3 regions of the Streptomyces sp. NPDC004051 genome follow, and region 1 is predicted to be linked to each of the others. Evidence: predicted binding sites of a transcription regulator. Region 1 holds the regulator's gene; each other region holds the start of a gene.
The links. The regulator HrcA, encoded in region 1, represses chaperone genes, less so after heat shock. The targets are predictions, from matches to a motif close to TTNGCACTCNGNNNNNCNGAGTGCNAA.
Positions count from the first base shown of each region.

Region 2: the regulator HrcA is predicted to act here: its motif matches at 5,705-5,731, upstream of groES (co-chaperone GroES).
Region 3: the regulator HrcA is predicted to act here: its motif matches at 4,661-4,687, upstream of groL (chaperonin GroEL).

Region 1 covers NZ_JBSGHG010000011.1:70,388-80,298, forward strand. Annotated here, with positions in the region: gene ACWEQO_RS14675 (S41 family peptidase) at 1-686, opposite strand, end outside; gene ACWEQO_RS14680 (hypothetical protein) at 732-1,277, opposite strand; gene ACWEQO_RS14685 (hypothetical protein) at 1,350-1,730, shown strand; gene ACWEQO_RS14690 (16S rRNA (uracil(1498)-N(3))-methyltransferase) at 1,773-2,513, opposite strand; gene ACWEQO_RS14695 (nitronate monooxygenase) at 2,510-3,583, opposite strand; gene dnaJ (molecular chaperone DnaJ) at 3,924-5,063, opposite strand; gene hrcA (heat-inducible transcriptional repressor HrcA) at 5,063-6,079, opposite strand; gene ACWEQO_RS14710 (MBL fold metallo-hydrolase) at 6,249-6,980, shown strand; gene ACWEQO_RS14715 (DUF3097 domain-containing protein) at 7,024-7,830, shown strand; gene hemW (radical SAM family heme chaperone HemW) at 7,990-9,222, opposite strand; gene ACWEQO_RS14725 (SpoIIE family protein phosphatase) at 9,258-9,911, opposite strand, start outside.
Region 2 covers NZ_JBSGHG010000003.1:167,608-177,518, reverse strand. Annotated here, with positions in the region: gene tsaD (tRNA (adenosine(37)-N6)-threonylcarbamoyltransferase complex transferase subunit TsaD) at 1-254, shown strand, start outside; gene ACWEQO_RS06060 (hypothetical protein) at 251-511, shown strand; gene ACWEQO_RS06055 (LacI family DNA-binding transcriptional regulator) at 630-1,721, shown strand; gene ACWEQO_RS06050 (Uma2 family endonuclease) at 1,853-2,485, shown strand; gene ACWEQO_RS06045 (class I SAM-dependent methyltransferase) at 2,524-3,777, opposite strand; gene ACWEQO_RS06040 (polysaccharide deacetylase family protein) at 3,935-4,822, shown strand; gene ACWEQO_RS06035 (polysaccharide deacetylase family protein) at 4,822-5,598, shown strand; gene groES (co-chaperone GroES) at 5,879-6,187, shown strand; gene groL (chaperonin GroEL) at 6,306-7,931, shown strand; gene ACWEQO_RS06020 (ankyrin repeat domain-containing protein) at 8,162-8,596, shown strand; gene ACWEQO_RS06015 (SDR family NAD(P)-dependent oxidoreductase) at 8,667-9,440, opposite strand; gene ACWEQO_RS06010 (MOSC domain-containing protein) at 9,558-9,911, opposite strand, start outside.
Region 3 covers NZ_JBSGHG010000005.1:187,124-197,034, reverse strand. Annotated here, with positions in the region: gene ACWEQO_RS09170 (alpha,alpha-trehalose-phosphate synthase (UDP-forming)) at 1-522, opposite strand, end outside; gene ACWEQO_RS09165 (glucosyl-3-phosphoglycerate synthase) at 615-1,589, opposite strand; SAM riboswitch class I at 1,789-1,990, shown strand; gene thrC (threonine synthase) at 2,009-3,325, shown strand; gene ACWEQO_RS09155 (MoaD/ThiS family protein) at 3,514-3,789, shown strand; gene ACWEQO_RS09150 (cold-shock protein) at 4,220-4,423, shown strand; gene groL (chaperonin GroEL) at 4,851-6,473, shown strand; gene ACWEQO_RS09140 (NADH:flavin oxidoreductase) at 6,743-7,873, shown strand; gene ACWEQO_RS09135 (hypothetical protein) at 7,935-8,504, opposite strand; gene murQ (N-acetylmuramic acid 6-phosphate etherase) at 8,546-9,487, opposite strand; gene ACWEQO_RS09125 (MurR/RpiR family transcriptional regulator) at 9,567-9,911, opposite strand, start outside.

The DNA.
Region 1 (9,911 bases):
GCGCCGGTGCCCTCGTGGTCGGAGAGGAAGCCGACCCTGTCACGTACCCACAGCGGGTGCTCGATGTTCCCGTCGAGGTCGCCGTGCAGCCGGACGAACTCCTCCGGGCCGTCGGCCGGGGCGCCGTCGCCGCCCTCGCCCCCGGTCTCCCGCGCGATCCACAGCTTGCCCGCCGTGCCGCCCCGGTACCGCTTCCACCAGGCGGCCTCGCGGCCCATCGTCGCGGACAGCAGGACCGTGCGCGGCCCGTGGGCGACGTCGCCCACGGGGCCGTACGGCAGGGTGGTGGCGGGTCCGCCGTCGAGGGGGATCGCGCGGGCCCAGGTGCGGCGCAGGCTGGCCTGGCCCTGGGTGCTGAGCGCCAGGACCTTCCCGTCCGGGGTCCAGCCGCGCACCTGGGTCTTCGCACTCCCCCAGTACGTCAGACGCCGTCCGGGGCCGCCCTCGACGGGGGCGATGTGCACCTCGGGGGCGCCGTCCCGGGTGGAGGTCCAGGCGACGGTGGCGCCGTCGGGCGAGATACGGGGGAGCGTCACCGGCACGTTGTCGGCGCTCACCCGCCAGGCCCGGCCGCCGTCGAGCGGGGCGAGCCACACGTCGTCCTCGGCGGTGAAGGCGACCAACTCGCCGTACGGATGCGGGAACCGGAGATACGCGGCGGGGGCGACCGATGCAGACTGTGTCACTCGATCACCCTATGCACGCGGGGTCGGCCTGGACAGAGGTTTGGATCACTTGCCCTCGACGGGGCGACAGGACGGGTACTGCTCGCACCACACGGTCGTGGTGACCGTCACGGTGACGGTGGGCCGCGGGCCGCGGTGCGTGGGTTCGCCCACCGCGGGCGGGCTGGTGGCGTCGCAGTCGCCCAGGCCGTCGACCCGGAACCACTGCTTGCCGTCCACTTTCGCGGTGATGTCCCCGCGCACACAGGCGCCTTCGACGGCATGGGTGATCTTCCCGGTGACGGTGATCTCCTTGCCGTCCTCGGTCTCCCCGTCGCAGTCCACGGTGGCCACGGTCTTTTCACTCGCGGGCGGCGAGGACGCGCCGTCCTGGTTCCCGTAGGAGGCGGTGCAGCTGAGCCAACGCACCCCTGCCTTCTGCTGGTTGAGCTCTCTGGTGACCGTCTCGTCGGTCGTGTGCGCCACCGCCGCCGTGCCGACCGAACCCGGCTCGCACGCCACGGCCCCGCCCACGGCGACCACGACGAACCCGACGGCCGGCACTGCCCGCCGCCACCGCGTCCCGCCCCGAACCCGCCTCGATGCCCCCATGTCCGGCAGCCTGCCACCGCCCCCACGCGTGACGGTAGGGCGCATACGGCCACTCCTCACTACCGTGGAGCGATGCGCAGCGAACGCCGGATCAGACGACTCGTCGTGGACGACACCGCCCCGGGCGGAACGACCGCCTACCTGTGGTCGGTGCGTCATCGGCACCACACCGGCGAGCCCTGCCACGAGGTGCTCGCACTGACCCGGGAGGGGACGACGACCACGACCCACCTGGTGTTCCGGGGCGGCGAGGGCCGTTTCGTCCCCGACGGTTTCCTGCACTCCGGGGCTGTGGCCCTCGGCGGGCACGCGGCGCTCAACCTGCACGAGCCCGGTGTCGTACGGGCCTTCGTCGACGAGGCGGTCCGGCGCGGGCTGCTCGGCGGGACCGCGGAGCTGGACGGCTGGGACCTGTTCCCGGCGGTCGCCGCCGCCCGCGCGGCGGACCGCTGACGGCCGGCCGCGCGGCTGACGGCGAACGGCCGGCCGGGGGTGTCAGGACCAGCGGCCCGTGCGGGCCAGCAGGACGGCCGTGGCGGCGGTGCCCGCGGTGGAGGTGCGCAGGACGCTGCGGCCCAGGCGGTAGGGTGCGGCGCCGGCCTGCGCGAAGAGCGCCAACTCCTCCGGCGAGACCCCGCCTTCGGGGCCGACGACCAGCACGATGCTGCCGGTGGCGGGGAGTTCGGCGGTCGCCAGGGGTTCGGTTCCGCTCTCGTGGAGCACGGCGGCGAAGTCGGCTTCGGCGAGAAGTGAGGCAACCTGCTTGGTCGTCGCCGCGTCCGCGACCTCGGGGAAGCGCGCCCGGCGGGACTGCTTCCCGGCCTCCCGGGCCGTCGCCCGCCACTTGGCGAGGGACTTCAGCCCGCGCTCGCCCTTCCACTGCGTGATGCAGCGCGCCGCCGACCACGGCACGATCGCGTCGACGCCGACCTCGGTCATCGTCTCCACGGCCAGCTCGCCCCGGTCGCCCTTGGGCAGCGCCTGGACGACGGTGAGCCGGGGCGACTCCACGGGCTCCTCGACGACGTCCCCGAGGCGCACGATCAGCCGGTCCTTGCCCTCGGTGCCGGTCACCTCGCCCTCGGCCCTGCGGCCCGCGCCGTCGGTGAGGACGACGCTCTCCCCGGCCCGCAGCCGCTTCACGGAGACGGCGTGCCGCCCCTCGGGGCCGTCGAGCACATGGTGTCCGGAGCCGTCCGTGCCGAAGTCCTTCACCACGAAGACCGGCGCGGTCATGCGGCACCTCCTGCCAACAACTCCGCCCGGGCGGTCGCGAGTTCGGCGACCAGCACCTCCACCAGCTGCCCGGCGGGCAGCTCCCGGGCCATCCGGTGGCCCTGTCCCGCCCACAGGGCCATGCCCTGTGCGTCCCCCGCCTTGGCGGCGGCCTTGCGCAGCGGCGCGGCGAGATGGTGGACGTCCGGGTAGGCGGCGGGCGCGTACGGGCCGTGTTCGCGCAGGAACCGGTTGACCAGGCCGCGGGCCGGGCGTCCCGAGAAGGCTCGGGTCAGTTCGGTGCGGACGTACAGGGGGTCGGTCAGCGCCCGCTTGTGCAGGGCGTGCGCGCCGGACTCGTGGGTGGCGACGAAGGCGGTGCCGAGCTGGGCCGCCCGGGCGCCGGCCGCGAGCACCGCGGCGATCTGGCTGCCGCGCATGATGCCGCCGGCGGCGACGATCGGGATGCCCACCGTCTCCCGCACCTCGGCGACCAGGGACAGCAGTCCGATGCCGGAGCCGTCGTTCTCCGGGAGGTCCCGGTGGGTGCCCTGGTGGCCGCCGGCCTCGACGCCCTGCGCGATCACCGCGTCGGCGCCCGCCCGCTCCACAACCCGCGCCTCTTCGGCGGTGGTCGCGGTGACCAGGGTGAACGTGCCGACGCGGCGCAGGGAGTCCAGGACCTCGCGGGTCGGCACACCGAAGTGGAACGACACCACCGGCACCGGGTTGTCGAGCAGGACGGCGAGTTTGGCGTCGTAGCCGTCGTCGCGGCCGCTGTCCGGGTCGCCGAGCTCGGTCTCGTACCAGGAGGCCTCGCCGGCCAGCTGGTGGGCGTAGACGCCGACGGCGGCCGGGTCGGGGGTCTCGGGCTGGGGCATGAAGACGTTGACGCCGAACGGGTGGCCGGTCAGTCCGCGCAGCTGCTTGATCTCCTGGTACATCCCGTCCGCGGTCTTGTACCCGGCGGCCAGGAAACCGAGCCCGCCCGCCTCGGAGACGGCCGCGGCCAGCTGCGGCACGGAGACACCGCCCGCCATGGGGGCCTGCACGACGGGGTGCGGAAGGAGATCGGTGAGCGCCAAGGACATGACGGCATGTTGCCACGTCCTTCGGACATCTCCGAATCGGGGCTTAACCGGCCCTTGCCCTTGGCGCGGGCCGTGTCCGGGGCATCTCCGGGGCAGTTTTCGGGGAGCTCCGGAACGCCTTCCGGGGTGCCCCCGGAACGCCTTCCGGGGTGCCCCCGGAACGCCTTCCGGAGCACCGCGGGAGCCGTTCCCGGCCCCCGCGCGCAGCACCCCGTCGGTGTCGTCCGTCAGCGCCCGTCGAAAGCGTCCTTCAGCCGGGAGAACAGCCCCTGCCGCCCCGGCCGGCTGTGCTCACCCGGGGAACGACCCCCGGGCCCCCGGCACCACCACCGACGCCCGCTCAGCGCCCGTTGAAAGCGTCCTTCAGCCGGGAGAACAGCCCCTGCTGCCCCGGCTGGAACTGGCCCAGCGGGCGCTCCTCGCCGCGGAGCTTGGCGAGCTCGCGCAGCAGGCGTTCCTGTTCGGGGTCGAGCTTGCTCGGGGTCTGCACCTCGACGTGCACGACGAGGTCGCCCCGGCCGCCGCCGCGCAGATGCGTGACGCCCCGGCCGTGCAGCGGGATCGACTGGCCGGACTGGGTACCGGGCCGGATGTCGACCTCCTCCATGCCGTCCAGCGTCTCCAGCGGCACCTTGGTGCCGAGGGCGGCCGCCGTCATCGGGATGGTGACCGTGCAGTGCAGGTCGTCGCCGCGCCGCTGGAAGGTGCTGTGCGGCAGCTCGTGGATCTCCACGTACAGGTCGCCGGCGGGACCGCCGCCGGGGCCGACCTCGCCCTCGCCGGCCAGCTGGATCCGGGTGCCGTTGTCGACACCGGCCGGGATCTTCACGGTCAGGGTGCGGCGGGAGCGGACGCGTCCGTCGCCGGCGCACTCCGGGCACGGGTTCGGGACGACGGTGCCGAAGCCCTGGCACTGCGGGCAGGGGCGCGAGGTCATGACCTGGCCCAGGAAGGACCGGGTGACCTGCGAGACCTCACCGCGGCCGCGGCACATGTCACAGGTCTGCGCGCTGGTCCCGGGCGCGGCGCCCTCACCGCTGCACGTGGTGCACACGATCGCCGTGTCGACCTGGATGTCCTTGGTCGTGCCGAACGCGGCCTCGTCCAGCTCGACCTCGATCCGGATCATCGCGTCCTGGCCGCGGCGGGTGCGCGAGCGCGGACCGCGCTGCGACGCCGTGCCGAAGAACGCGTCCATGATGTCGGAGAAGTTCCCGAAGCCGCCCGCTCCGAAGCCGCCCGCGCCGCCGCCGGCCCCGGCCTGCTGGAGCGGGTCGCCGCCGAGGTCGTAGACCTGCTTCTTCTGCGGGTCCGACAGCACCTCGTAGGCGGCGTTGATCTCCTTGAACCGCTCCTGGGTCTTCGGATCCGGGTTGACGTCCGGATGCAGCTCGCGGGCGAGCCGCCGGAAGGCCTTTTTGATCTCCTCCTGCGACGCGTCGCGGCGCACGCCGAGTACGGCGTAGTAGTCCGTGGCCACTACGACTCCGCCAGGATCTGTCCGACGTACCGTGCCACTGCGCGTACCGCTCCCATCGTTCCCGGGTAATCCATGCGGGTCGGACCGACCACGCCGAGCTTGGCAACAGCCTCGCCGCCCGAACCGTAGCCCACCGACACCACTGAGGTGGAGTTGAGTCCCTCGTGGGCGTTCTCGTGACCGATACGCACGGTCACGCCCGGATCCTTCGCCTCGCCCAGCAGCTTGAGGAGCACGACCTGCTCCTCGAGCGCCTCCAGCACGGGCCGGATCACAAGGGGGAAGTCATGTCCGAAGCGGGTCAGATTGGCGGTACCGCCGATCATCAGCCGCTCCTCGTTGTCCTCGACGAGCGTCTCCAGGAGGGTGGAGAGCACGGTCGAGACCGTACCGCGCTCCTCGGGGTCGAAGGCCTCGGGGAGATCCTCGACGAGAGACGGTACATCGGTGAAACGTCGGCCCGCGACACGACTGTTGAGCCGCGCCCGCAGATCCCCCAGGGTCGCCTCGCCGATCGGCGCCGGACAGTCGATCATGCGCTGCTCGACCCGCCCGGTGTCCGTGATCAGCACCAGCATGGCGCGCGCGGGCGCCATCGGGAGCAGCTCCACGTGCCGCACGGTCGAGCGGGTCAGCGACGGGTACTGCACGACGGCGACCTGCCGGGTCAGCTGCGCCAGCAGCCGCACCGTGCGGGCCACGACGTCGTCCAGGTCGACGGCGCCCTCGAGGAAGTTCTGGATGGCGCGCCGCTCGGGCGCGGTCATCGGCTTGACCCCGGCGAGCTTGTCCACGAAGAGCCGGTAGCCCTTGTCGGTGGGGATGCGCCCGGCGCTGGTGTGCGGCTGGGCGATGAACCCCTCGTCCTCCAGGGCCGCCATGTCGTTGCGCACGGTGGCCGGGGAGACGCCCAGCTTGTGCCGCTCGGTGAGGGCCTTGGAGCCGACGGGCTCCTCGGTTCCGACGTAGTCCTGAACGATGGCGCGCAACACCTGGAGCCTGCGTTCACTGAGCACGGCGCACACCTCCAGAAGCCTTCCGCCCGGTCCGTTCCCTGATGTCCTGGCACTCTTCGCACGCGAGTGCCAGACGTCCCCGCCCAGTGTACGGCCGGGGGGTACACCCCGGGCAAGGCCGGTCCCACACCGTCGTGCCGGGCGGTCCGTGGACGGTTAGCGTCGCGGTATGGCGGTGACTTGGGAAGAGTCGGGGTGGGAACGGCTGGCGCCGGGAGTGGGCCGGCGCCGGTTGCCGGTGTGGGACTGCACGGCGGGGCTCGTCGTCGGCGCGGGCACGGCGCTGCTCGTGGACGCCGGTTCGAGCCTGGGCGAGGGCGCCCGGTTGCGGGCGCAGGCGCAGGCGCTCGCCGGCGGGCGTGTGACACATCTCGCGCTCACCCACCCCCACTTCGACCATGTGCTGGGGGCGGCGGTGTTCGCGGGCGCGGAGGTGTTCGGCGCGGTGGGCCTGGACACGGCGCTGGCGCGGGGCGGCGAGGAGCTGCGCGCGGACGCGGAGCGCGAGGGCCTGGACGCGCGGGCCGCGGAGGAGGCCGTGGACGCGCTGACACTGGTCCGCCCCCGGCACCTGGTGTCCGGCGAGTGGACGCTCGACCTGGGCGGCGGACGGCAGGCGCTCCTCGCGAACGTGGGCCCCGGCCACACCGCCCACGATCTGGCGGTGCTGGTGCCCGGCGACCCGGAGGTGGTCTTCTGCGGCGACCTGGTGGAGGAGTCCGGCGATCCGCAGGCCGGCCCCGACGCCGTCCCCTCGCGGTGGCCGGCCGCCCTGGACCGGCTGCTCGCCCTGGGCGGCGAGGACGCGGTGTACGTGCCCGGTCACGGAGCGGTGGTGGACGCGGCGTTCGTACGGGCCCAGCGCGACGCCCTCGCGGCTCGTTTCGGCGTGTCGGGCTGACCCTTCGGCCGAACGGGGGCCCGCTTCTCCTATCGTCATCGGAATGCGCCCGTACTCCCCTGACCTGACCCCCGGATGGAAGAAGTCCCGGCCCGTCCCCGAGGTCCCGGCCGAGCCCGGTCTGGTGGTGGAGGAGCCCGGCAGCGGATTCTGCGGCGCGGTGATCCGCTGCGAGGCGGGCACGGTGACCCTGGAGGACCGCTTCGGCAAGCACCGGGTCTTCCCGCTGGAGCCGCGCGGCTTCCTGCTGGAGGGCCGCACGGTGACGCTGGTGCGGCCCGCCGCGGGCCCGGCGCGGCCGACCCGTACGGCATCCGGTTCGGTGGCCGTCCCGGGCGCCCGCGCGCGGGTGGCGCGCGCCGGGCGCATCTACGTCGAGGGCCGCCACGACGCCGAACTGGTCGAGAAGGTGTGGGGCGACGACCTGCGCGTCGAGGGCGTGGTCGTGGAGTACCTGGAGGGCGTCGACGACCTGCCCGCGCTCGTCGACGCGTTCGCGCCGGGCCCGGACGCCCGGCTGGGCGTCCTGGTGGACCACCTGGTGCCGGGCTCGAAGGAGTGGCGCATCGCGGAGTCGGTCACCGGCGAGCACGCCCTGGTGGTGGGCCACCCGTACATCGACGTCTGGGAGGCGGTGAAGCCGTCGTCCCTGGGCATCGAGGCATGGCCCCGGGTGCCGCACGGCCAGGACTGGAAGACGGGGGTCTGCCGGGCACTGGGCTGGCGCGTGGCCCACACCGGGGAGGCCTGGCGGCGGATCCTCGGCGCGGTGCACTCGTACAAGGACCTGGAGCCGGCGCTCCTGGGTCGGGTCGAGGAACTGATCGATTTCGTGACGGCCCCGTCCTGACCCACCCAGCCGGTTTCGCCCCGGCGGGGCCGGCTTTCAGCCCGTCCGGCGATTGAGGACGAGGCCGTTCAGGCCGATGGGGGGGGGTCCGGGGGCGCAGCCCCCGGGGACGGGAAGGGAAGGGGCGGCGGGGGCGAAAAACCTCCCCCCGGCACCCGCTCAGTCCACCAGGTCCCGCACCACCGCGTCCGCCAGCAACCGCCCCCGCAGGGTGAGCGCCGCACGCCCCTCGTCGTACGCTTCCTGCCGCAGCAGCCCGTCCGTCAGGGCACGGCGCGCCGCCGACAGCCCCTCCGCGCGGAGAAGAGCGAGCGGAACCCCTTCCTCCAGCCGCAGCTCCAGCAGGATCCGCTCCACCCGCCGGTCCTCCTCGGAGAGGAGCTCCCGCCCGGCCCCCGGCGACCGCCCCTCCGCCAGCGCCGCCGCGTACGCGCCGGGGTGCTTCACGTTCCACCAGCGCACCCCGCCCACGTGCGAGTGCGCCCCGGGGCCCGCGCCCCACCAGTCCGCGCCGCGCCAGTACAGCTCGTTGTGCAGGCAGCGTCCCGCTTCGGAGGTGGCCCAGTTCGACACCTCGTACCAGGCGAAGCCGGCCGCCGACAGGGCCTCCTCGGCGATCAGGTACCGGTCCGCGTGCACGTCGTCGTCGGTCATCGGCACCTCACCGCGCCGGATGCGGCGGGCGAGCTGCGTGCCCTCCTCGACGATGAGCGCGTACGCGGAGACGTGGTCGGGTCCGGCGCCGAGGGCCGCGTCCAGCGAGGCCCGCCAGTCGTCGTCGGACTCGCCGGGGGTGCCGTAGATCAGGTCGAGGTTGACGTGCTCGAAGCCCGCCGCCCGCGCCTCGGCGACACACGCCTCCGGGCGGCCGGGGGTGTGGGTGCGGTCGAGGACCTTCAGCACGTGCTGCCGGGCGCTCTGCATGCCGAAGGAGATCCGGTTGAAGCCGCCCGCGCGCAGGGTCGCCAGGTAGGCCGGATCGACCGACTCCGGGTTCGCCTCGGTGGTGACCTCGGCGTCCGGTGCCAGCCCGAACTCGTCGCGGATCGCGCCCAGCATCCGTACGAGGTCCTCGGCGGCCAGCAGGGTGGGGGTGCCGCCGCCGACGAACACCGTGCGGACCTCGCGCGGGTCGTCGCCGAGCACCTTGCGGGCCAGGCGGACCTCGTCGATCAGGGTCTCGGCGTAGTTGTCGCGGGAGGCCAGCACTCCGCCGCTGCCGCGCAGCTCGGTGGCGGTGTAGGTGTTGAAGTCGCAGTAGCCGCAGCGGGTCGCGCAGTACGGCACGTGCAGGTAGAACCCGAGGGGGCGGCCCGCGGCGCCGGTGAGCGCGGACGCGGGCAGCGCGCCGTCGGTGGGGACGGGCTCGCCGTCGGGGAGTGCGGAAGGCATGTGCTCCATTGTCCCGCACCCGGCCCGTGGGCCGGTCAGTCCGCCTGGAGCACCAGCAGGGCGAGATCGTCCGCCGGCGGCCGCGCCCCGAACTCGTGGACCAGCCTGCTGATACGTTCCGCTATCCGGTCGGCGTCCAGCCCCGCGCAGTCGGCCAGCGCGGTGGCGAGCCCGTCGCCGTCGTCGAACTGGCGGGAACCGGAGCGCCGCTCGGTGACGCCGTCGGTGACGCAGAGCAGGGTGTCGCCGGAGCGCAGCTCGAAGGAGTCGCTGGTGTAGGTGGCGTCCTCGACGACCCCGATCAGGGTCTGCGACCGGGCCACGGCACGGACCGTCCCGTCGGGCGAGAGCAGCAGCGGCAGCGGGTGTCCGGCGGAGGCGAGGGTGACCCGGGCGCCGCCCTCGACGAGGGTGAGTTCGCCGTAGAGCAGGGAGAGGAAGCGGGTCTGGGGGCCGTCCCCGGGAGCGGTCGGGCGGGCGCCGGCGGCGACGAGCGCGCGGGCGGCGGCGTCGGCGGCCTCCGTGGCGTCGTCGAGGAGCAGTTGGTTGAGGCGGTCCAGGACGTCGGCGACGCAGTAGCCCTCGCGGGCGAGCAGCCGCAGCCAGGGTCGGACCAGTCCGATGACGACGGCGGCCTCGGGGCCCTTGCCCTGGACATCGCCGACGGTGAAGCACCAGCGGCCCGGTCC
Region 2 (9,911 bases), on a different contig from region 1:
AGGCGGCCGGCATCCGACTGCGCGTGCCACGCCCCAAGCTGTGCACGGACAACGGTGCGATGGTGGCCGCCCTGGGCGCGGAGATGGTCGCCCGGAACCGGGCCGCCTCCGACTGGGACCTGTCCGCCGACTCGTCCCTCCCGGTGACGGAACCCCACGTCCCGGGCGAGCCCCGCAGCCACGACCACGCCCACAGCCATGACCACGACCACGACCACATTCATGAGGTCAGCAAGGAGAACCTGTACTCGTGACCGTCGCGTTGATGTGGGAGGCGCGGGCGGTACCCGACCGGGGCGAGGACCTGCTGGCCTGGGCGCGGACCCAGGAGCTCGACGGCGCCCCGCCCCTGCGCCGGGAGACCTTCCGCGCCCCGCAGGACCGCGTCCTGGTCATCACCTGGTGGGACGCCCCGTACGACGCCGCCCTCCCCGAACTTCCCGAACCGCCCGCCGAGTTGACCACCCGCCCGGTCCACCGCTGGCGCTTCGAGTCGGTGGCGGCGGACTGACCGGCGTCCCGCTCGATCGCCGAACGCCGAATGTTTCGGTCCTTGTCTCGAATATTCTGGGGTTCCGTGACGCGGAAGAGGCTTCGTGGAGGAGGTCCGCGGGGATACGATCGCCGCCATGACTTCCTCGCAGCCCGCTGAAAACCGGTCGCGAGGGCGCAGAGCGCAGACTGCGACCCTCGCCGAGATCGCCCGCGAGGCCGGTGTCTCCGCGCCGACTGTTTCGAAGGTGCTGAACGGGCGTGCCGATGTCGCCCCCGCCACCCGCAGCCGGGTCGAGGAACTGCTGCGCACCTACGGCTACCGGCGCCGACGTGCCGAGGCCACCCGCTCGCCGCTGATCGACCTGGTCTTCCACGAGTTGGAGAGCGCCTGGGCGATGGAGGTCATCCGGGGCGTGGAGAACGTGGCCAGGGACGCCGGACTGAGCGTCGTGCTCTCCGAGAGCGCGGGGCGGCTCACGCCGGGGCGCACCTGGGCCGACCAGGTCGCCGCGCGCCGTCCGCACGGGGTGATCCTCGTCCTGTCCGGCCTCGACGAGTCCGGGCGGGCGCTGCTGACCAGCCGGTCCATCCCGTTCGTGGTGATGGACCCGGCCGGCGACCCGGGCACCGACGTGCCCTCCATCGGCGCGACCAACTGGCAGGGCGGCCTCGCCGCCACCCGGCATCTGGTCGAGCTGGGGCACACCAGGATCGGGGCGATCAGCGGCCCCTCGCGGATGATGTGCAGCCGCGCCCGCATCGACGGTTACCGGGCGGCGCTGGAGACCGGCGGGCTCCCGGTGGACCCCGGGCTGATCATGTCCGGCGACTTCCACCACGAGACCGGTTACCGCCAGGGCCTCGCCCTGCTGCGCCGTGAGGACCGGCCCACGGCGGTCTTCGCCGGCAACGACCTCCAGGCGCTCGGTCTCTACGAGGCCGCGCGTGAGCTGGGCCTGCGGATCCCCGAGGATCTGAGCGTGGTCGGGTTCGACGATCTGCCGGTGGCCCGTTGGGTGGGGCCGCCGCTGACGACCGTACGGCAGCCGCTGACCGAGATGGCCGAGGCGGCGGCCAGGCTGGTCCTCGACCTGGGCAAGGGCGAGGACGCGGCGGCCGCGACCCGGGTGGAACTGGCCACCAGCCTGGTGGTGCGCAGCAGCACGGGAGCACCGCCGGCCGGGCGCGCCGGTGCCGCGGCGGACGGGAGGCTCGCGGGGCCGTGATCACTTGATCACCCGATCGGCTGAACGGTACCGGTTGCGGCGGGTGGCGGCTCTTCGTGGCCGTAGCGTCGCGGTGTCGCTTGTGCCGCAGTGGCGCCCGCGCCCACACTTGAAGGAGGAGGTGCTTCTCGATGACCGCTCTCGCAGAAGAGGTGGCCCCAGTGGCGTACAAGCCTGTTTCCGAGCCGGGTTCCGACCTGGACGAGGTCCTGTGGCAGGCGTGGAAGGCCATGGATCTCCCCGAGGGCTACCGGGCCGAGATCATCGAAGGGTCCATCGAGGTGTCGCCTACCGGTCGTCGTCGTCATGGCGTGCTCGTCAACCGTCTCCGCCGCGCGCTGGACGCCCACCTGGGGGAGAGCGGTTACGCGGCTCTCCAGGACGTCAACGCCATCCACCGTCAGAAGGCCTGGGTGCCCGACCTGTTCGTGGCCCCCCTCGATCTCGACGAGATCCCCGACGAGGACGGTCTCGGTGTGGACGCCGCCGGGGTCGGGATGGTCGTCCAGGTCACCTCGCCCGGCCACCGGAACCTCCAGCGCGACCGCGTCCGCAAGCGCCGGGAGTACGCCCGCGCCGGGATTCCGGTGTACGTGATCGTCGACGACTTCGACGACGAGGGAGCCGTGCTCGTCCTGACGTCCCCCGATCCCAAGAAGGCCAAGTACGCCGACGAGCACCGTGTCCCCTACGGCACCGACGCGGTGATCCCGGAGGGGCCGGCCAAGGGCTTCGCCGTCGGCAAGGCGATCGTCGGGTCCTGAGCCGACCCCGCGGGGCCTCACCGGGCCGCCTGCGGGCCTCACCGCACCGGGTGCCCCAGCAACATCGTCGGGGCGCCCGCGACGCGGGTGAGGAAGACCGTGACGGACTCGGGGCCGTGGGGTCTGGGCAGGGCCTTACGGCGGAGTTCCTCCGGTTCCACCGCCGATCCGCGCTTCTTGACGGTCAGTGTGCCGATGCGGCGCTCACGCAGCAGTGCCTTCAGCTTCTTGACGTTGAAGGGGAGCCGGTCGGTGATCTCGTAGGCGGTGGCGTACGGGGTGGGGCGGTGCTCGTCGGCGGTGACATAGGCGATGGTCGGGTCGATGAGCCCGCCGTCGAGCTGTTCGGCGACCTCGGCGACGAGATGGGCGCGGATGACGGCGCCGTCGGGCTCGTACAGGTACCGGCCGGGCGGGCGCACCTCGGGGTCCGGCAGTCCGCGGGAGAGGAGCGTGTGCGGGCCGGGCAGCAGGGTCGCCCGGATCGCAGGGGCCGCCGGGGTCGTAGGGGCCGCCGGGGTCGCGTCCTCCGCCCCGGCGGCAGAGGTCCGCCCGTGGCCGAACCACAGCACCGCCTCCTTCACCTCCCCGCCGTCCGAGATCCACTCGGCCTCCGCGTCGGCGGGGACGGCCTCGTGCGGGATGCCCGGTGCCACCTTCAGCGCGGCGGCGCGGGGCGCCCTGCGGGCCGCCTCGACCGCCCAGGACAGCGGCGGTGAGTAGGCCTCGGGGTCGAAGACGCGACCGCGGCCGCCCCGCCGGGCCGGATCGACGAAGACGGCGTCGTAACCGGCCGGGTCCACCTCCGTGACATCGGCCTCCCGCACCTCGATCAGCCCGGCCAGGCCCAGCTCGTCGGCGTTCGCGCGGGCCGCCGCCGCGGTGAGCGGGTCCCGGTCCACCGCCAGCACCCGGATCCCGGCCCGGGCCAGCGCGATCGCGTCCCCGCCGATCCCGCAGCACAGGTCGGCCACCGAGGTCACGCCCGACTCCTTCAGCCGCCGCGCCCGGTACGCCGCCACGCTCGCCCGGGTCGACTGCTCGACTCCGTTCGGCGTGAAGAACATGCGCGCGGCGTCCTGGGCCCCGAACTTCGCCACCGCCCGCTGCCGCAGGCGCGCCTGGCCGAGCGCCGCCGAGACCAGTTCCGCCGGATGCTCGCGGCGCAGCCGGGTCGCGACGGCGAGTTCTCGCGCCGGATCGGTGTCGCGCACCTCCTCGAGCAGGGCGCGGCCCTCGGGGGTGAGGAGCGGGGCGAGGGGCGAGGCGGAGAGGGGGGTGCGGTCGTTCACCGGCCCATTGTGGGTCAGGCGCGGGCCGGCTGTGGGCCAGTCGGTGGACGGTGTGCGGCCGGCCGCGGTGTCGGGCCGGCTCCGGGGCGGTGGACTGCGAGGATCCGGCTCCATGCGAGTAGTAGGACAAAACGATAAAAGACAGTCACGGTGGGGTGTGCGGGCAGGTGTTGCCGTACTCACCCTCGCAGCCCTCGCCCCCCTGGCCGCGGGCTGCGGAAAGGACTCCACCGCCCCGGACCCGGCCGAGGGCGGCCGGCGGCCCCTCGCCGCGCCCCCGGCCCGTGAGCACGGCCCCCACGCCGCCGAACCGCGCGCCGCGTACGCCGCGCGCGCGGCCGCCGCGAAACGCTGGGGGCTCCAGGAGGTGCCCCTGGCCGCCCCGCCGGCGCCCGGGAAGAAGCCGAGGATCACCACCCGTGAGGGCTTCGAGGTCGACGGCCACCGGCGACTGGACCTCCCCCCGGTCTTCACCACCGTCCCCACGGACGAGAAGGTCGTCTTCCTCACCATCGACGACGGCGCCGAGAAGGACCCGGCGTTCCTGCGCATGATGAGCGAGCTGAAGATCCCGTACACCGCCTTCCTCAGCGACTACGTCATCAGGGAGGACTACGGCTACTTCGAGGAGATGCAGGACCGGGGCGTCGGCCTGAACAACCACACCCTGAGCCACCCGCCCCTGCGCGGCCTGTCCTACGTCCGCCAGAAGCGCGAGATCTGCGGCATGCAGGACGTCCTCGAGGAGCGGTACGGCCACCGCCCCGTCCTGTTCCGCCCGCCGTTCGGCACCTATGACAAGAACACCCTGCGCGCGGCCAAGTCCTGCGGCGTCGAGTACGTCCCGCTGTGGAACGAGGAGGTCTTCGTCGACCGCTGGGACTACCGCGAAGGGGACGGGAAACTGCGCCCCGGCGACATCGTCCTCACCCACTTCCGGGGCCGGAACGAGTGGAAGGGCACCATGCCCGACATGATCCGCCGCTTCCTGGACAAGGTCACGGCCGAGGGGTACGCGGTGGGACGCCTGGAGGACTACCTGTGATCCGGCGGGGGGCGGCCGTGGCGGTCCTCCCGGCAGTGCTGGCGGCGCTGGCGGTGCTGGCGGCGTCGGCGGTGCTGGTGGGTTGCGGCCCGCCGGCCGGGCGGCCGGTCGTGGGCCCCGCCGGCCGAGGGGGTGGGGGCGCCGGGGGCGCGGGGGACGGAGCGGGGCAGTCGCCCGGCCGCGTCCCGCCCGTCGTGGACCGGGTGCCGACCCGGGACGCGGTCGTCTTCCTGACCTACGACGACGGCGCCGAACGCGACCCCCGTTTCATCGACCTCGTACGGCAGCGCCGCCTTCCCGTCAGCATGTTCCTCACGGACAGTGTGGTGGGGCCGGGCTACGGCCACTTCGCCCGCCTGCGTTCGGTCGGTGCGAGTCTGCAGAACCACACCCTCGACCACCCCGCCCTGCGCGGCCTGCCCTACGCCGGCCAGCGCGCCGAGATCTGCGGCCAGCAGCACAAGCTCCAGTCCCGCTTCGGCGTCCGTCCCCACCTCTTCCGCCCGCCCTACGGCACGTACGACGCCACGACCCTCCGCGCCGCCGCCGACTGCGGCATCACGGCGGTCGTGCTCTGGCGGGTGACGCTGGAGGGCGACGGCACCCTCACGTACGCCCGGGGCGCCCGCCGCCTGGGCCCCGGCGACATCATCTCCGTCCCCGCCGGTGAGATCCCGCCCCTGACCCTGGCGGAGCGGACGGCACGTCTGCTGCGCGGGCTGGAGGAACAGGGGCTGAGGGTCGGGAGGCTGGAGGACCACCTGCGGCACCGGTGAGCACCCGGCCCGTCCGGGGCGCTCCCGGGGCCGGTCGTCGGAGCGCCGGGCGGCCGCGCACACCCGTACGACCGACGCGTTCCACCGCCGACGCGAACACAGGGAATTGGCACTCCGCTTGACCGAGTGCTAATCGCGGTCATAGTCTCGGGTCTGGCACTCCCCCCTGGAGAGTGCCAACACACGCGACGGGCAGGTCCGGCACCCGCGACGACGGATCGACCTGGTCGCCACCTCAGACAGTTAACCCCGTGAGATCTCCGAAGGGGGAGGTCGGATCGTGACGACCGCCAGCTCCAAGGTTGCCATCAAGCCGCTCGAGGACCGCATCGTGGTCCAGCCGCTCGACGCCGAGCAGACCACGGCTTCGGGCCTGGTCATTCCGGACACCGCCAAGGAGAAGCCCCAGGAGGGCGTCGTCCTGGCCATCGGTCCGGGCCGCATCGAGGACGGCAAGCGCGTCGAACTCGACGTGAAGGTCGGCGACGTCGTGCTCTACAGCAAGTACGGCGGCACCGAGGTGAAGTACAACAACGAGGAGTACCTCGTTCTCTCGGCCCGCGACGTTCTCGCGATCATCGAGAAGTAAGTCACCTCGTAGCACATTTGCTCCGAAACTGCGCCCCTGGTCCCGACACGCTTACTGAGCCGGGGGCCCGGGGCGCAGTGATTTTTCACCCCTGATTTCCGAGAGGGCTCCCGCTGCCATGGCGAAGATCCTGAAGTTCGACGAGGACGCCCGTCGCGCCCTTGAGCGCGGCGTCAACAAGCTTGCCGACACGGTGAAGGTGACGATCGGTCCCAAGGGCCGCAACGTCGTCATCGACAAGAAGTTCGGCGCCCCCACCATCACCAACGACGGTGTCACGATCGCCCGCGAGGTCGAGGTCGAGGACCCGTACGAGAACCTCGGCGCCCAGCTGGTCAAGGAGGTGGCGACCAAGACCAACGACATCGCGGGTGACGGTACGACCACCGCGACCGTGCTGGCCCAGGCCCTGGTCCGCGAGGGCCTGAAGAACGTCGCCGCGGGTGCCTCCCCGGCCGCCCTGAAGAAGGGCATCGACGCCGCCGTCGCCGCGGTCGCCGAGGACCTCCTCGCCTCGGCGCGCCCGATCGACGAGAAGTCCGACATCGCCGCCGTCGCCGGGCTGTCCGCCCAGGACCAGCAGGTCGGCGAGCTCATCGCCGAGGCGATGGACAAGGTCGGCAAGGACGGTGTCATCACCGTCGAGGAGTCCAACACCTTCGGTCTGGAGCTGGACTTCACCGAGGGCATGGCCTTCGACAAGGGCTACCTGTCGCCGTACTTCGTGACGGACCAGGAGCGCATGGAAGCCGTCCTGGACGACCCGTACATCCTCATCACGCAGGGCAAGATCGGCTCCATCGCCGAGCTGCTGCCGCTGCTGGAGAAGGTCATCCAGGCCAACGCCTCCAAGCCGCTGCTGATCATCGCCGAGGACGTCGAGGGCGAGGCCCTGTCGACCCTGGTCGTCAACAAGATCCGCGGCACGTTCAACGCCGTCGCGGTCAAGGCCCCCGGCTTCGGCGACCGCCGCAAGGCGATGCTGCAGGACATGGCCGTCCTCACCGGCGCCACTGTCGTCTCCGAGGAGGTCGGCCTCAAGCTCGACCAGGTCGGCCTGGACGTGCTGGGCTCCGCCCGCCGTGTCACCGTCACCAAGGACGACACCACGATCGTCGACGGTGCCGGGAACAAGGAGGACGTGACCGGTCGCGTCGGCCAGATCAAGGCCGAGATCGAGGCCACCGACTCCGACTGGGACCGCGAGAAGCTCCAGGAGCGCCTCGCGAAGCTGGCCGGCGGCGTGTGCGTCATCAAGGTCGGCGCCGCCACCGAGGTGGAGCTGAAGGAGAAGAAGCACCGTCTGGAGGACGCCATCTCCGCGACCCGCGCCGCGGTCGAGGAGGGCATCGTCTCCGGTGGTGGCTCCGCGCTCGTCCACGCCGTCAAGGTCCTCGAGGGCAACCTCGACAAGACCGGCGACGAGGCCACCGGTGTCTCGGTCGTCCGCCGCGCCGCCGTCGAGCCGCTGCGCTGGATCGCCGAGAACGCCGGCCTCGAGGGCTACGTCATCGTCTCCAAGGTCGCCGAGCTCGAGAAGGGCAGCGGCTACAACGCCGCCACCGACGAGTACGGCGACCTGATCAAGGCCGGCGTCATCGACCCGGTCAAGGTCACCCGCTCTGCCCTGGAGAACGCCGCCTCCATCGCCTCCCTCCTGCTCACGACCGAGACCCTGGTCGTCGAGAAGAAGGAAGAGGAGGAGCCGGCCGCCGGTGGTCACGGCCACGGCCACGCCCACTGAGCATCCCGCTCGTGGCGGACGTCGGTGACCGACGTCCGTAGTCGGACACGCAGGCCCGGCACCGCTGCCCAGCGGCGCCGGGCCTGCGTGCTGTGCCGGTGCTCGCACTCGTGCGGGTGCCGCAGAGGGGAGCCCGTCGTCGCCGGCCCCGAGAACGGAGTGCCGCTGTCGGTGCCGGTCAGGGGATACGGATGGCCTTACTCCGTCCGTGATCGCTAGCCTCACCCACCATGAAACGGCGTCGGCAGAAGAAGCTCTCCCGTCAGCTCAGCGAAGCGACTGTGGCGGCCGACGCCGCCCGCGTGCAGGCACTCCTGCGGGCCGGAGCGGACCCGGAGCGAGGAGACGGGGACGGCACCACCCCTCTCTACCTGGCCTCCGTGCAGGGGGAAGCCGAGGTCGCACGCCTGCTCCTGGAAGCCGGGGCCCGCCCCGACACCGAGAGCAGTGGGGTCGGCTCGGACGGCACACCGCTGTGCGCGGCCGCGTGCTGGGGGCACACCGAGACCGTGCGCGAGCTGTTGGCGCACGGCGCCGACCCGAACCTCCGGGAAGACCGCGGAACAGGTTGGTCTCCCCTGGACTGGGCGGAGCGCGGCCCCCACCTCGAGACGGCCGCGCTCCTCGTCACAGCGGGAGCAGGACCCACCAGGAACACGAGATAGCCGTCCGGCGGCCCATGACCTGGCCGTCGAACCGCCGAGGCTCTCTTCGCAACAGGACCGGGCCGTGCCGTCAGCGCGGCCCGTACTTGCGGCCCGTCCGGGAGGAGAGGCCGCCCAGGAGGTCGCGCGGGACCAGCTTCGCCGCTCCCAGCAGGACCTTGTACCGCGGGTCCGGGATCGACACCGACTTGCCGCGGGCCAGGTCCGCGAGGGCCGCCTCCGCCACCTTGTCCGCGTCGAGCCACATCCACTTCGGGATGCTGTCCGTCCCCATCCCCGCCCGCTTGTGGAACTCGGTGCGGACGAAGCCGGGGCACAGCGCCATCAGGCGTACGCCGCTGCCCGCCAGATCCTGCGCCGCGCCCTGGGTGAACTGCACCACCCACGCCTTGGACGCCCCGTAGGTTCCGCGCGGCACGAACGCGGCGGTCGAGGCGACGTTCACGATGCCCCCGCGTCCGCGCTCCCGCATCGCCTCCGCCGCCGCCGACGTCAGCCGCAGCACCGCCTCGCAGTGGACCTTGAACATCCTCAGCTCGTCCGCCATCGGGACCTCGAGGTACCGGCCCTTGTTGCCGAAGCCCGCGTTGTTGATCAGCAGGTCGACGGGGTTCCTGCGGTCGCCCAGCCGCTCGGCCACCACCTCGATGCCCTTGTCCTCCGCGAGGTCGGCCCGCAGCACCTCCGCCTCGATGCCGTGGCGGTCGTGGAGCTCGGTCGCCTGCTCGCGGAGCCGGACGATGTCGCGGGCCACCAGCACCAGGTCGTGCCCGTCGGCTGCCAGCTTCCGTGCGAACGCGGCACCGATCCCGGCCGTCGATCCCGTAATCAGAGCGGTTGTCATGGCCCAAGACTAGTTACCCGGAGTCCGGGCGTCCGCCCGGCACCGCCGCCCGGCCGGTGCACTGAAGCCCGACCGGATCAGTCACCGGGGAAACGGTGCGACGCCCGTGGCTCTCCGTCAGGCCCCCCGGCCCGCCCCGTGCTTCGTCTCGTACTGCCGCGCCTTGGCCAGTGCCTCGGGGTGCAGCGTGTCCGCCGCCGCCAGCAGGCGCGGCAGCAGCGCCCGCTCCGTCGTCACCGCCCGGAACTGCAGCGCGACCGTCACCTCGTGGTCCGGCCGGTGCACCCTCCGTATCGTGTCGCCCGCCCGGACCTCACCGGGCCGGACGACCCGCAGATAGGCACCCGGCGCGCCCCGCTGCGTGAACCGCTTCACCCAGCCCTTCTCACCCAGATGGCCCTGGAAGGTGCGGCAGGGAATGCGTCCGGAGGTGACCTCCAGCACCACCTCGGACCCGATGCCCCAGCGCTC
Region 3 (9,911 bases), on a different contig from region 1:
CGGGGTGTGCGAGAAGTGGCCGATGTGCAGGTCGGGGCGGAGCTCCCGGAGCATCCCCGGGACCAGCGTCAGGTGGTAGTCCTGCACCATCACCGCGGCCCCCTGCGCCGCCTCCTCGGCCAGCGCCTCGGCGAAGGCCCGGTTGTAGGCCTCGTAGGAGGCCCACTGCCGCCGGAACTCCGCGTCGAAGACGGGCTCCACCGGCGTCTGGTACAGCATGTGGTGCACGAACCACAGCACCGAGTTGGCGATGCCGTTGTACGCGTCGGCGTGCACGTCGGCCGGGATGTCCAGCATCCGCACGCCGTCCTCGCCGACCCCGCGCCGCACGGCCTCGCGGTCGCCGTCGGACAGCGCCGAGCAGACCCACAGCGATCCCGCGTCCGGCCCGATCGCCGACAGCCCGGACACCAGTCCGCCGCCGCCGCGTCCGGTCCGCAGCGAACCGTCCTCCTCCACCGTGTACGAAACGGGGCCGCGATTCGACGCGACCAGCACCCGGGCACCTTGCATGGAAGCCATACGCCTGAACCTAGCCCGCCTCCGAAACGCTCAAACGTGGCGGATCAGCCGTATACGGCTCGGTCGTTCCGGCCGGGGCGGGCCCGTCGCGCTCAGGCCACCCGGCGGGACCGGTACTCGGCGATCTCCGTCATCGGAGGCCGCTCCTCGGTGTCCACCGAGTGGGTACGGGGCTCGAAGGCGGTGCCGATCCGTTCGAACTGGGTGAGCGCGGGGCGGATCAGGTGGCCGCGGGCCAGGCGGAGCTGGGCGGTGCGGTAGATCGCGGCGGCCATGCGGCCGAGGGCCTGGCCGTCCTGGTGGCGGTGCCTGCGGACACCGACGTCGACCTGGGCCAGGGCGTCCAGCCCCACCAGGTGCAGGGCGTCGATCAGCATGCCCAGCTCCACGCCGTAGCCGACGGGGAAGGGCAGCCGTTCCAGGAGCGAGCGCCGGGCCGCGTACTCGCCGCCGAGCGGCTGGACGAAGCCGGCCAGCTGCGGCCAGTGCATGTTGAGCAAGGGGCGCGCCATCAACTCCGTGACCCGGCCGCCCTGACCGGCCGTGGCGGCGGCGCCGGCCGCGCTCCCCCCGGACACCGTGAAGGGGCGGTCGTACATCGCCTTCACCAGGTGGACGTCCGGCTCGGTGAGCAGCGGGCCGACGATGCCGGAGACGAAGTCGGCGGAGAACTCCCTGAGATCCGCGTCGACGAAGCAGACGATGTCCCCCCGGGTGACGAGCAGGGAGCGCCACAGCACCTCGCCCTTGCCGGGCACGGCGGGGAGGCGGGGCAGGATCGTGTCCCGGTGGACCACCGTCGCGCCCGCCGCCGCGGCCACCTCGGAGGTGCGGTCGGACGATCCGGAGTCCACGACCACGATCTCGTCGACCAGCGGGACCCGGAGCATCAAATCGCGCCGGACGATCCCGACGATGTCACCGACCGTCGCCTCCTCGTTGAGCGCGGGCAGGACCACGCTCACCGTCCGGCCCGTGGCGCGCTTCGCGGCCAGGACGCGGTGCAGCGGGCGGTCGGCCACGGACCAGGAGCGGTCGGCCAGCCAGCGCTCGACTTCTTCCAGCACGGTCTGCGGCTCCTCACTTCTGTGATCCATACACCTGACACCCGTTGATCCATCTCGCGGTTCGGACGCGCACTCTCCGTCGTCCGAGCCGTCGGTTACAGTCTTGAACAACGCGGACGCCCCTTGCACACCGGGGGTCACGACCCCCCTCGCGTCCGCGGCGCACGACCGCGCCACCGCACGACACACAATCGAATACAGCTCATCCAGAGGGGCAGAGGGATACGGCCCGATGAAGCCCCGGCAACCCTCCAGCCGGTTCTCGTGGATCACCGTCGACCGACGATCACAGCGGAACACCGATCGTTGATCGCCGACCGCTGATCGTCCACGCGAGGCTCCCGGCTAGGGAAGGTGCCAAGTCCGTCTCACGGCGAAACACGTCGTGAGGAAGATGAGGAGAAAGGGCCTCGCCTCACATGGCTGTGCAGACCGTCGCAAACACCACCGGATCCCCCGCCGAGTCCGTCGACGGACCGGCCGAGCCCTCTGTCGATCTCGGTCCCGCCGCCGCGCTGTCCTGCCGCGAATGCGGCCACCGCGTCCCCCTCGGCCCCGTCTTCGCGTGCGAGGAGTGCTTCGGCCCGCTGGAGATCGCCTACGACTTCTCGGGCCACGACACCGAGGAACTCCGCCGGCGCATCGAGTCGGGCCCCGCGAACATCTGGCGCTACGCGCCCCTGCTGCCCGTCCCCGCCGACGTGGCGACCAGGCCGAACATCAACCCCGGCTGGACCCAGCTCGTCCAGGCCGACCGCCTCGCCCGCGAACTCGGCGTCACCGGCGGCCTGTACGTCAAGGACGACTCCGGCAACCCGACCCACTCCTTCAAGGACCGGGTCGTCGCCCAGGCCCTGGAGGCCGCCCGCGCCTTCGGTTTCACCACCCTGTCCTGCTCCTCCACGGGCAACCTCGCCGGTGCCGTCGGCGCCGCCGCCGCCCGCGCCGGCCTGCGCTCCTGCGTGTTCATCCCGCACGACCTGGAGCAGGGCAAGGTCGTCATGGCCGCCGTCTATGGCGGTGAACTCGTCGGCATCGAGGGCAACTACGACGACGTGAACCGTTTCTGCTCCGAGCTGATCGGCGACCCGGCCGGCGAGGGCTGGGGCTTCGTCAACGTCAACCTGCGGCCGTACTACGCCGAGGGCTCCAAGACCCTCGCGTACGAGATCTGCGAGCAGCTCGGCTGGCGGCTGCCCGACCAGCTCGTCGTCCCCATAGCCTCCGGCTCGCAGCTCACCAAGATCGACAAGGGGCTGCAGGAGCTGATCCGGCTCGGCCTCGTCGAGGACAGGCCGTACAAGATCTTCGGCGCGCAGGCCGAGGGCTGCTCGCCGGTGTCGACCGCGTACAAGGCGGGCCACGACGTGGTCCGGCCGCAGAAGCCGAAGACCATCGCCAAGTCGCTCGCCATCGGCAACCCGGCCGACGGCCCGTACGTCCTGGACATCGCGCGCCGCACCGGCGGCGCGGTGGAGGACGTGACGGACGAGCAGGTCGTGGAGGCCATCCGGCTGCTCGCCCGGACCGAGGGCATCTTCGCCGAGACCGCGGGCGGCGTGACCGTCGGCGTCACGAAGAAGCTGATCGAGAACGGCCTCCTGGACCCGTCCCTGACCACCGTCGTCCTCAACACCGGTGACGGTCTCAAGACCCTGGACGCGGTGGCCGACACCGGCCTGACCGCCACCATCCGCCCCAGCCTCGAGTCGTTCCGAGAGGCCGGCCTCGCCTGACCCCTCCTCCTCGGAGTCCCGAGGAGGCCGGTGGTCGCCCGCGGGGCGTCGTGCCGCACGGCCGACCGCCCCGGGGCGCACCCGGGCCGCGACCCCGCACCGGCTCACCGGCCGACACCACGGGCCGGCACCGCCGACCCGGCGGACCGCACGCAGAGTATTCACATCGTCACTGGAGGTCGAGTCGCATGAGCGTGACCGTTCGCATCCCCACCATCCTGCGCACCTACACCGGCGGCAGGGCCGAGGTGGACGCCGAGGGGGCGACCCTCGGCGACGTCATCGCCGACCTGGAGAAGAACCATGCCGGGATCTCCGCCCGGGTCCTGGACGACCAGGGCAAGCTGCGCCGTTTCGTCAACGTCTACGTCAACGACGACGACGTCCGCTTCGAGCAGGGCCTGGAGACGGTGACCCCGGACGGCGCCGGTGTGTCGATCATCCCGGCCGTCGCAGGCGGCTGATCATTACCCTCGGTAACCGATGTGACCGAGTGTTTGTCGTATTGCCCCCTCCGCGAGAGAAGCGGAGGGGGCAATTCCATGGGATTGGGCGCGATAGAGTTGGGGAACACGGTCCCGGCTCCCCGTTCTGGAACCGTCAATTCCTGCCGCGCACCCGACTGGATGCAGCCAAAATCCAGGCCACCTCTGCGGCATTTGCGGCCTTCGTCCGGCCTGGCTTGCCCTGGAATCAGGTGAATTCCCCCCACATTCCGGACTGGCGGCGTCCAGATTTCTCGTCCGATTGACCTGTTGCAGAGGGCAGTTGGACGGATACATTCGGCCGCGGTCGACGCGTTCCGGCGCACGCCCCCAATCGTTGGGGGGTGAGGTCTGACCCGGATCCGCGAGGTGTGGATCTGTGCAAGGGCCAGTAATAGGGGAGTTAGGCATGGCTCAGGGCACCGTCAAGTGGTTCAACGCGGAGAAGGGGTACGGCTTCATCGCGGTCGACGGTGGTGCGGATGTTTTCGTCCACTACAGCGCGATCCAGATGGACGGCTACCGCACCCTCGAAGAAGGCCAGCGGGTCGAGTTCGAGATCTCGCAGGGCCAGAAGGGCCCTCAGGCCGACATGGTCCGTCTCAGCGCCTGAACGCGCTAGCACCGCAAGAATTTCCTGCCGGCGAAGGGTCCGCACCCCTGGGGTGCGGACCCTTCGCCATGCCGGGAGCCGGGCGGCGACCGGCGCCGGAACCGGCCGCGCACGGCCGTCCCCGGCACCGGTCGCGCTGTTCGCGCGCGGCTGACTCCCCGGCCGTCCCCCGGAAGGCGCTTGCGCCCACCCGTCACCCGACCACCACCCCTCATCGGTCCCGCTTCGCGGGAGCGCCTTGCACTCGAGGGGGTCGAGTGCTAATCATTGGCGTTAGCACTCTGAAGGTGAGAGTGACAACGTAAGGACCGGGTCGGTGAGGCCCGCAGGCCGGTGGGGCAAGGAACCACCGGTTCTGTGAGCCGTCCGTCGCGGGCGCGGGCGCGGTCCGAAGTAATCACCCCCAGTCCTGGAGGGACCACTTCACATGGCCAAGATCATCGCGTTCGACGAGGAGGCGCGGCGCGGCCTCGAGCGCGGCATGAACCAGCTCGCGGACGCCGTCAAGGTGACGCTCGGCCCCAAGGGCCGCAACGTCGTCCTCGAGAAGAAGTGGGGCGCCCCCACGATCACCAACGACGGTGTGTCCATCGCCAAGGAGATCGAGCTCGAGGACCCGTACGAGAAGATCGGCGCCGAGCTGGTCAAGGAAGTCGCCAAGAAGACGGACGACGTCGCCGGCGACGGTACGACCACCGCGACCGTCCTCGCCCAGGCCCTGGTCAAGGAGGGCCTGCGCAACGTAGCCGCCGGCGCCAACCCGATGGCCCTCAAGCGCGGTATCGAGAAGGCCGTCGAGGCCGTCTCCGGTGCCCTGCTGGAGCAGGCGAAGGACGTCGAGACCAAGGAGCAGATCGCCTCCACGGCCTCCATCTCCGCCGCCGACACCCAGATCGGCGAGCTCATCGCCGAGGCCATGGACAAGGTCGGCAAGGAAGGCGTCATCACCGTCGAGGAGTCCCAGACCTTCGGTCTGGAGCTGGAGCTCACCGAGGGTATGCGCTTCGACAAGGGCTACATCTCGGCGTACTTCGCCACCGACATGGAGCGTATGGAGGCGTCGCTCGACGACCCGTACATCCTGATCGCCAACTCCAAGATCGGCAACGTCAAGGACCTGCTGCCGCTCCTGGAGAAGGTCATGCAGTCGGGCAAGCCGCTGCTGATCATCGCCGAGGACGTCGAGGGCGAGGCCCTGTCGACCCTGGTCGTCAACAAGATCCGCGGCACCTTCAAGTCCGTCGCCGTCAAGGCCCCGGGCTTCGGCGACCGCCGCAAGGCGATGCTCAACGACATCGCCATCCTCACGGGCGGCGAGGTCATCTCCGAGGAGGTCGGCCTCAAGCTGGAGAACACCGGCCTCGAGCTGCTCGGCAAGGCCCGCAAGGTCGTCATCACCAAGGACGAGACCACCATCGTCGACGGTGCCGGCTCCTCGGAGCAGGTCCAGGGCCGCGTGAACCAGATCCGCGCCGAGATCGAGAACAGCGACTCGGACTACGACCGCGAGAAGCTGCAGGAGCGCCTGGCGAAGCTCGCCGGCGGTGTCGCGGTCATCAAGGCCGGCGCCGCCACCGAGGTCGAGCTCAAGGAGCGCAAGCACCGCATCGAGGACGCCGTCCGCAACGCGAAGGCGGCCGTCGAGGAGGGCATCGTCGCCGGTGGTGGCGTGGCCCTGCTCCAGGCCTCCCAGGTGTTCGAGAAGCTGGAGCTCGAGGGTGACGAGGCGACCGGCGCCAACGCCGTGAAGCTCGCGCTCGAGGCCCCGCTGAAGCAGATCGCCGTCAACGCCGGCCTCGAGGGCGGCGTCGTGGTGGAGAAGGTGCGCAACCTGACCCCGGGTCACGGCCTGAACGCCGCGACCGGCGACTACGTCGACCTGGTCAAGGAAGGCATCATCGACCCGGCCAAGGTGACGCGCTCCGCGCTGCAGAACGCCGCGTCGATCGCCGCGCTGTTCCTCACCACCGAGGCCGTCATCGCCGACAAGCCGGAGAAGGCCGCCGCGGCCGCTCCGGGCGGCATGCCGGGCGGTGACATGGACTTCTGAGCCTGACTCACCTCAGGTTCGGACCCGGTCCGTCAGTACCGAGGGCGGCGTCCCCTGCTTCGGCAGGGGGCGCCGCCCTCGGGCGTTTCCGCGTTTCCGCGAGCGGGGCCCGGTCACGGGGCGGTGCTTGGACCTCGGGGCGGGTGTGGTCGGCGTCACAGGTGAGCGTGCCGGGAAGCGGAATGCCTTCAGGGGCTTGGTGGTTGGGGGTGTAGTGCGATTGATGCACGCGCACATACCGACTGGTACATCCAACGAGGAGCCCCCACATGACCGTCACCGCCTCCACCACCGCCGCCCGGGCCGCGGAGATCCTGTCCCGGCCGGTCTCGATCAACGGCCTCACCGTGCCGAACCGCATCGCGATGGCGCCGATGACCCGGATGTTCTCGCCGGGCGGTGTCCCCGGTGAGGACGTGGTGTCGTACTACGCCCGGAGGGCCGCCGCCGGTGTCGGACTGATCGTCACCGAGGGCACCTACGTGGGCCACGAGTCGGCCGGACAGAGCGACCGGGTGCCGCGGTTCCACGGCGAGGAGCAGCTGGCCGGCTGGGCGAAGGTCGCCGAGGCGGTGCACGCGGCGGGCGGCACGATCGTGCCGCAGCTGTGGCACATCGGGATGGTCCGCGAGCAGGGGCAGGCGCCGTACCCGGACGCCCCGGCGATCGGCCCGTCCGGCGTGCGCACCGACGGCACCGAGGGCACCGGCAAGGCCATGACGCAGGCCGACATCGACGCGGTGGTCGAGGCGTTCGCGCAGGCCGCCGCGGACGCCGAGCGCATCGGCTTCGACGGCGTGGAGCTGCACGGCGCCCACGGCTACCTGATCGACCAGTTCCTGTGGGCGGGCACCAACCGCCGTACCGACGCCTACGGCGGCGACCCGGTGGCGCGGGCGAAGTTCGCGACGGAGATCGTCGCGGCGGTCCGTGAGCGGGTCTCGCCCGGGTTCCCGGTCCTCTTCCGGTACTCCCAGTGGAAGCAGGACGCCTACGACTCCCGTCTCGCCGAGACCCCCGAGGAGCTGGAGGCGATCCTCGCCCCGCTCGCGGCGGCCGGCGTCGACGCCTTCCACGCCTCCACCCGCCGTCACTGGCTCCCGGAGTTCGAGGGCTCGGACCTGAACCTGGCCGGCTGGACGAAGAAGCTGACCGGCAGGCCCGCCATCACGGTCGGTTCGGTCGGCCTGAACGGGGACTTCCAGGACGCGTTCCGCGGGAAGGGCGCCGAACTGGGCAGCCTCGACAACCTGCTCGACCGGCTGGAGCGCGACGAGTTCGACCTCGTCGCCGTGGGACGTGCGGTGCTCCAGGACCCGGACTGGGCGGCGAAGGTCCTCGGCGGGCGCTTCGACGAGCTCGAGCCGTACGACGCGGCCTCGCTGCGGACGCTGAGCTGAACTGAACTGAGCTGAGCCGCGCCGCGGGCGGTTCCGGTGCGTGGCCTGCGGGCCCCGTCGGCTACAGGTCGCGCATCGGCTCGATGTCGTGCCGGACCGGCGTCCCCCACACGCGCAGCACCTCGTAGTCGGTGAACTCGTGCACCACCCGGTACGCCGTGGCGGGCCGGGGCCCGCGCTGCTGCGCCGCGATGTACAGCTCGGCCTCGCGCCGGTCCCGGCGCGGGGTGCCGCACAGCTGCCACGCCTGACCGTTCCACAGCTCCGGCAGCCAGCGCTGCTGCGGCCGGGGGCGGTCGCCGTGCATCCCGTACCGGGACGGGACGGGCTCGGTGGGCGGCTGCTGGGGCGCCGGGCCGTTGAACTCGGCGCGCCGGGCGGTGCGGCGCCGGGTCTCGCACAGCAGGCACAGGTCGGGGGCGCTCTTGTCGACCGGCCCGGTCGGGTGCTCGGGGCAGCGGGTGCTGGGCGCGGCCGTCTCGACGCTCTCGTCCAGCCGGTCCAGCGCGCGCTTCAGGTCGGCCCGCACCTCGTGCAGCTTGGCGTCCGGCGTGTCGGCGCCCAGCGCCTCGCCGTGCTCGCCGAGGACGCGCAGGGCGCGGCCCAGGGCGGTGAGCTGCGCGTGGTTCATGGTTCGTCTCCGTGTGGGGGGTGAGGCCAGTATCCCAGCCGTCACGAGCGGCCGGCCGCGGCCGCCAGCGCCGCGCGCAGGTGGCCGTCGGCCTCGGCGAGGAGACGGGTGGCCGTCGGGCCGTCCACGTCGGCGAGCAGGACCAGGACGGCGTGCTTGACCTCGCCGTCCGTGGCGGCCAGGGCGCGTTCGATGTCGGCGTCCGCCGCGCCGGTCGCGAGGGCGACGATACGGCGGGAGCGGGCGCGCAGCTTCTCGTTGGAGGCGCGGACGTCGACCATCAGGTTCCCGTACGTCTTGCCCAGCCGGATCATCGTGATCGTCGAGATCATGTTCAGGACGAGTTTCTGGGCGGTGCCGGCCTTGAGGCGGGTGGAGCCGGTGAGGAGTTCCGGGCCGACGACCACCTCGATGCCGTGCTCGGCCGCAGCGGCGAGCGGACTGTTCGCGTTGCAGGCGAGGCCCACGGTCAGCGCGCCCCGCTCGCGGGCACGGGTGACGGCGCCGACGGCGTACGGGGTGCGCCCGGAGGCGGAGACGCCGACCACCGAGTCGTCGGCGGTCAGCCCCAGCGCGGCCAGGTCGGAGACGGCCAGCTCCGCCGAGTCCTCGGCGCCCTCGACCGAGGACACCACGGCGCCGGGGCCGCCCGCGATCAGGCCGACGACCCGGGCGGGGTCGGTGTTGAAGGTCGGCGGGCACTCGGAGGCGTCCAGGACGCCGAGCCGGCCGGCGGTGCCCGCGCCCGCGTAGACCAGCCGGCCGCCCCGGGCCATCCGGTCGGCGACGGCGTCGATCGCGGCGGCGATCCGCGGCAGCTGCTCGGCCACGGCGCCGGCCACGATGGCGTCCTCGCCGTTCATCAGCCGGGCGATGTCCAGGGTGGGCAGCCGGTCGACGTCCGCCAGCTCCGGACGGAACGCCTCGGTGGTCAGGGTCTCCAACTCGGCGCGGAGACCACGGGGTTCGGGCGCGTCGGTCATGGAACGGTTCTCTCCGGTGGTCTGTGTCCGGTGGTCTGTGTGCGGTGGGCTGTGTCCGGCGGTCCGTGGGAGGCGTCCGCTACCGCGGGCCGCTCCGGTGCCGGTGGGCCAGGGCCTCGTACGACGCGGACAGGGCGGGGGCCGCCGACTCGTAGGTGCGCTGGGCGATGCCGACGAACAGGCAGTCGACCACCAGGAGCTGACTGGTCCGGGACGACATCGCGGCCGGGCGCAGCTCGCTCTCGCGGGCCGTGGACGTGGTCAGGACGTGGTCGGCGTACTGGGTGACGGGGCCGTTCGGCCGGCCGGTCACCGCGATCGTCGTCGCCCCGTGCTCGAAGGCCACCCGCAGCGGTTCGATGACGTCCCCGGTCGACCCGGAGTGCGTGATCGCGACGGCCACGTCACCGGCGCGCAGCTGCAC